Regions from separate parts of the Rouxiella sp. S1S-2 genome, predicted to be linked through region 1. Evidence: predicted binding sites of a transcription regulator. Region 1 holds the regulator's gene; the other holds the start of a gene.

Region 1 (3,212 bases):
GATTTGCCAATTTAAATAGCGGTCTGCCTGCGCCCGAAGCTCGGGTAAAGAGGTCAGTAAGTTAACAATCTGTTCACCGGCCAGTGCATAAACGACGGCAAAGATTAGCGCCACGAGTCCTGCCTGACGGCAAGCGGCATGCCAAACATGCAAAAGCCGGCTTTTATCTTTGGCACCAAATGCCTCACCCGAATGAGCCTCTACCGCATAGGCGAAGCCGTCTAAAGCAAAGGCGGTGAAGGTCAGCAGATTCATTAATACGGCATTTACCGCAACAATCTCACTGCCTAAGCGCGCACCGATGATGGTCAAAGAAGCAAAACACAGTTGAAGCAGCAGCGAGCGCAGCATGATGTCACGATTAAGCGTAATCAGCTGGCGCAGATTTCCCCGCCAAGACTGTTTTAAGAGGCTAAAATTGATCCCCCGCCTTCTCATTACAATTGAAACCAACCATAGTCCAAGTGCCAAGGTGGCATATTCTGAACAGGCGGTCGCCACGGCGGCGCCTTTAACATTCCACCCAAGCCCCATCACCAGCCACAGGTCGAGCACGACGTTAAGCAGATTTCCAGCGATCAGCATAATCACCGGCGCTCTGACGTATTGAATGCCCAATAACCACCCTAATATCACCAGATTTGCCAGTGAAGCCGGTGCGCTGTACCAGCGAATAGAAAGGAAAATCTCGGCCTGATTCAAGACGGCATGACTGCCGCCGACAATGCTTAGGGCCAATGAGATTAACGGCTGGCGGAACAGAAAAATCAGCACACCGGCAATCAAGGCCAACATAAACGGCTGGACGAAAGCCCGCGCCAACAGGACGTTATCTTTTGCTCCCAATGCCTGCGCTGTCAGTCCCGTCGTGCTCATGCGCAAAAACAGCAGCAACATAAACAGGAAGCTGGTGACCATTGAGCCCACCGCAACGCCGCCAAGATAATCAGGGCTATCGAGATGGCCTATGACGGCGGTGTCTACCAGACCCAATAAAGGCACGGTAATGTTTGAGAAGATCATCGGCAGCGCGAGAAGCCACAGGGCCTTATCGGCTGGGCTGAAGAAGGTTTTTTTGAGTGTAGGCAAGCTGAAAAGCGATCGCATAATGGCTAAAAACCCAGGCTGAGATAACGATTCGGGACAAAAACAATATCGCCCCAGTTAAGGGGCGATGGACAAACGACTGGCGTTTGCTGGCAGGGAACATGTGCCGAACGAACGGCAAGATTCTGACTGCGGGTGTTAGATCCAGTCACCATTGCGAATAACACCGACCGCAAGGCCTTCAATGCTGAAGCTCTGCTGACGCAGGTCGACCACAATCGGTTCAAACTCACTGTTTTCGGGAAGCAGCTGTACAGTATTACCCTGTCGCTTAAGACGCTTGACCGTGACTTCGTCATCGATGCGCGCAACAACTACCTGACCGTTGCGAACGTCCTGCGTTTTATGAACCGCCAGGAGATCACCGTCGAGGATGCCAATATCGCGCATCGACATACCGCTTACGCGCAGCAGGAAGTCGGCGTTGGGTTTGAACATGGCAGGATCAACCTGATAATGCGCTTCAATGTGCTGGGTCGCCAATAACGGCTCACCGGCGGCTACGCGGCCAATCAGCGGCAGGCCTTCTTCTTCTTCCATCAGCAGGCGAATACCGCGAGAAGCGCCGGATATAATCTCGATTACGCCCTTGCGCGCCAGCGCCTTAAGATGCTCTTCTGCCGCGTTAGGTGAACGGAACCCCAGACGTGTGGCAATCTCGGCACGAGTTGGCGGCATACCGGTGGTCGAGATATGATCGCGAATAAGGTCATAGACCTCTTGTTGTCTGGTCGTTAGTGCTTTCATTCCGCCCCCTGGTTGTTTATACAGTCCAGCTGTGAGTATATACAGGTAATGGGTGAATTAAAACCTAAGAGTGAACAAAAACAGACATTAAGAATATTTAAAACATTCAGAGCCAGCGCGGCACCAGGATAGTTGCCCAAGTGAAAATGGCAAAAACAATGGTAATGAGAACGGCGGCCGACCCCATGTCTTTGGCGCGGCCAGAAAGCGTGTGAAATTCCGGTCCTATGCGGTCGATGGCGGCTTCTACTGCACTGTTTAATAATTCAGCAACCAAGACTAAAATCAGTGAACCAATCATTAAAATACGCTCGATGCTGCTCACATCCAGGTAAAATGACAGTAAGATGGCAGGCACCACGACAATGGCTTCCTGACGAAATGCAGCTTCGTTTTTCCAGGCCGCGGTTAATCCCTTTAAGGAGTAACCTGCGGCCTTGTAGATTCGGGTCAATCCCGTAACTTGATTTGACATTATTTTGCGTCTTAAAGTGATTTTGGGGCATTTTAGCCTGAATCCGTTGTCCTATCACCACAGATCTCATACCGGGTTTCTGGTATCCTTGCGGCGAATTGCTAACAAGAGGCTTTACGTTTTTTATGTCAGGATGGCGTAGACTTTATTATACCCTATTGAATTTACCGCTAAAATTGCTGGTAAGAAGCAAGGTCATCCCTACAGATCCGGTGACGGAGTTGCGTTTAGATCCAACTCGCCCAATTCTGTATGTTTTGCCTTATAACTCTAAGGCCGATCTCCTTACTCTGCGGGTTCAATGCCTGGCGCAGAACTTGCCCGATCCTCTTATTCCGCTAGAAATAGACGGCGTACACCTGCCAAGCCACGTTTTTATTGGTGAAGGACCGCGCGTATTTTCCTATTATCAGCCTAAACAAGAGTCGGTAAAACTTTTCCACGACTATCTCGACCTGCATCGCAATAACCCTAATCTGGATATTCAAATGCTGCCGGTCTCGGTTATGTTTGGTCGTGCGCCGGGCCGCGAAGGTCAGGACACGCCGCATCTTCGCGTGTTGAACGGCGTACAAAAATTCTTTGCCGTGCTCTGGCTCGGTCGCGACAGTTTTGTGCGTTTTTCGAACACGGTATCGCTGCGCGATATGGCCACTCAGCATGGCACGGATAAAATCATTGCCCATAAGCTTGCTCGGGTTGCACGTATGCACTTCTCGCGCCAGCGTTTGGCCGCCGTAGGGCCGCGACTGCCGGTTCGTCAGGACCTGTTTAACAAGCTTTTAGCCTCTAAGGCCATTGAGAAAGCAGTTGAAGATGAAGCGCGTACCAAAAAGATTTCGCACGACAAGGCGCAGCAAAACGCGATCGCCCTGATGGAAGA
Region 2 (3,212 bases), 970 kb from region 1:
ACGGAAACAGATCATAAACCTGCGACGGGACGCGGCGAGTTTTGTTGCGGCCCGCCATCATGGCAATCTGCAGGTTTTCATCAACGCTCATCTGCGAGAAAATCTGTCGCCCCTGCGGCACATAGCCGATCCCCATTTGCGCGCGGGTTTCCACCGGCAGCATCAGCAGGTTCTGCGGCTCTTCATTGGCGGACTGCCAGATCATTGAGCCACTTTTTACCGGCAAATGGCCCATAATACAGTTGATCAGTGTCGTTTTACCTACGCCGTTACGGCCTATCAGGCTATTACACTGACCGCGATACAGCTCGAGATTGATATCCCATAGGGTATGATTTTGACCATAGTATTGGTTAATCGCTTTTACACTTAGCATCAGTTGTTCCTCACTTATCCGGCTTTCCGTTGAAAACATCATTGACGACCCCTGTCATATTTCTGACATTTTTATGATGCCGTTAGTCTGCTAATACAGGATTAAATTCCGTTTAAGTCTCGCATTTAAACAGCATTAACAAGTGATAAACGGCTATCCCGCAGTGGTAAACGGCTAAAACTGACGTTTGTTTGCCTTAAAAGCATTCACTGTTGCTAAAAAAAGAGAGAATTAGTTTGTTTCGTGTCACTCGCAGATAATCTGTAAAGGTAATCTGTTTAACTAATGTTGCAACTCTTGGGCCAAGTTTAAAAAGATAACTCTTAAAGAGTAGGGATTGAGGCTGCGCGAGGCCGCGGCAGGGCTGAAATGCCTTAATGCATAACTTAATTTAATGTTTACGCAGAGGGGGCAATATTAAGGTGCACTTTGCCAGTGCCGAGAACGGAAATTTTGGTGCAAGTCTGAAAGGGTCAGGAGCAGAAAAGTCCCGCTCGAATGCACATATCAATTTTGCAATCTAAAAGATCGGCGTTTTCTAGGTTAAATCCGAATAAATAAAGAAATAAAAGTGTAAAAAAATAACTAAAAAAACGTCAAACGAAGTGCATTGAGGAAAATGTACATTTTTGTCAACGCACAGCCCAAGCGGCGTGCTGAGACTTATCCACCATTCCTGTGGATAACCTTGTGCATGAGCGACCTAAAAGTTGCTGCGTGCGAGTCAGGGCGCGGGTTGAGCTTAGTTTGTCCGCATTCTCTACTTTTTGATAGAATGATTAATTATCAATAACTTAATTAAAATCAATAGGGCCTCGGACGGGTTGTCAATATTGTGTAAATATTCAGCAGGCCAACTTGAAAAAGTTAATTCGTGACAGAATCTGGGGATAAATGTCATTTGGTGGGGAAAATCCCTGCCCGCAATTGCCCTAAAAAGGGCAGTGTGCACCCCGGCGATAAAATCACCGCTTGAAGCTGTGTTTATATCCAGTATTATATATAGCAAAGTATCGTTGAGTTTGACAAGACGGAAGAGTCTTCCATACTGATCCTCCTCACCGGTCTCGCACGTTCTCATCTCAGGTAGCCCGCAATGAGCAAAGTTTTCAAATTACATTCCGATTTCAAACCTTCGGGCGATCAGCCTGAGGCTATTCGTCGCCTGGAAGAAGGGTTGGAAAACGGTCTGGCGCATCAGACATTGCTTGGCGTAACCGGTTCGGGCAAAACCTTTACCGTTGCCAACGTGATTGCCGATTTAAATCGCCCAACCATGGTGCTGGCGCCTAATAAAACGCTGGCCGCGCAGCTCTACGGCGAAATGAAAGAGTTCTTTCCCGAGAATGCAGTTGAATATTTTGTCTCTTATTACGACTACTATCAGCCCGAAGCCTATGTGCCGAGCTCCGACACCTTTATCGAAAAAGATGCCTCGGTAAACGAACATATCGAGCAAATGCGTCTTTCCGCCACCAAGGCATTGCTTGAACGTAAAGACGTTATCGTGGTCGCGTCAGTGTCTGCTATCTACGGTCTGGGTGATCCTGATCTGTATCTTAAAATGATGCTGCACCTGACCAAGGGCATGATCATTGACCAGCGCGCCATTCTTCGCCGACTGGCTGAACTGCAGTATGCCCGTAACGATCAGGCGTTTCAGCGCAGTACTTTCCGCGTGCGTGGTGAAGTGATCGATGTCTTCCCTGCCGAGTCTGATGACTTGGCGTTGCGCATTGAGCTGTTTGACCAAGAGGTGGAACGGCTCTCGCTGTTTGACCCTTTAACCGGCCAAATTTCTACTGAAGTGCCGCGCTTTACCATTTACCCGAAAACGCACTACGTCACCCCGCGTGAGCGTATTGTGCAGGCGATGGAAGAGATCAAAGTTGAACTGGCCGATCGTCGCAAAAACCTGCTGGCCAATAATAAACTGCTGGAAGAGCAGCGTATCAGTCAGCGTACCCAGTTTGATCTGGAAATGATGAATGAGCTGGGCTATTGCTCGGGGATCGAAAACTATTCACGCTATCTTTCCGGGCGTGGCGAAGGCATGCCACCGCCGACCCTGTTTGACTATTTACCGGCCGACGGCCTGCTGATCGTCGATGAATCACACGTCACCATCCCGCAAATTGGTGGCATGTACAAAGGTGACCGCTCGCGTAAAGAAACGCTGGTGGAGTACGGTTTTAGACTGCCGTCCGCGCTGGACAACCGCCCAATGCGCTTTGAAGAATTTGAAGCTTCCGCGCCGCAGAGCATTTACGTTTCCGCGACGCCCGGCAATTACGAGCTTGAAAAGTCCGGCGGCGATATTGTTGAACAAGTTGTACGTCCGACCGGCCTGCTCGATCCGCTGATTGAAGTGCGTCCGGTGGGAACACAGGTTGATGACCTTCTTTCAGAGATCCGCAAACGTGTTGCGGTCAATGAACGTGTGCTGGTGACTACGCTGACCAAGCGTATGGCAGAAGACCTCACAGAATACCTCACCGAACACGGCGAAAAGGTGCGCTATCTGCACTCCGATATCGACACCGTGGAGCGCGTTGAAATCATCCGTGACCTGCGTCTGGGCGAGTTTGACGTGCTGGTGGGGATCAACCTGCTGCGAGAAGGTCTCGACATGCCTGAGGTATCGCTGGTGGCGATTCTGGACGCCGATAAAGAGGGATTCCTGCGTTCGGAGCGTTCACTTATTCAGACCATTGGTCGTGCGGCGCGAAATCTCAACGGCAAAGCCATTCTGTACGGCGACAAAATTACCAAATCGATGGCGAGGGCGATTGAAGAAACTGAGCGCCGTCGCGCCAAGCAGGAAGCATATAATCTG

What was found. The regulator LexA, encoded in region 1, represses DNA repair genes until DNA is damaged. The targets are predictions, from matches to a motif close to TNCTGTATGTACATACAGNA.
Region 2: a site for LexA is predicted at 1,353-1,372, ahead of uvrB (excinuclease ABC subunit UvrB). Genes of this name have one in related genera too.

Annotation. Positions count from the first base shown of each region.
Region 1 covers NZ_WFKL01000001.1:5,068,246-5,071,457, forward strand. The annotation lists gene dinF (MATE family efflux transporter DinF) at 1-1,107, opposite strand, end outside; gene lexA (transcriptional repressor LexA) at 1,246-1,854, opposite strand; gene GA565_RS23215 (diacylglycerol kinase) at 1,961-2,329, opposite strand; gene plsB (glycerol-3-phosphate 1-O-acyltransferase PlsB) at 2,455-3,212, shown strand, end outside.
Region 2 covers NZ_WFKL01000001.1:4,097,146-4,100,357, reverse strand. The annotation lists gene GA565_RS18780 (ABC transporter ATP-binding protein) at 1-376, opposite strand, end outside; gene uvrB (excinuclease ABC subunit UvrB) at 1,473-3,212, shown strand, end outside.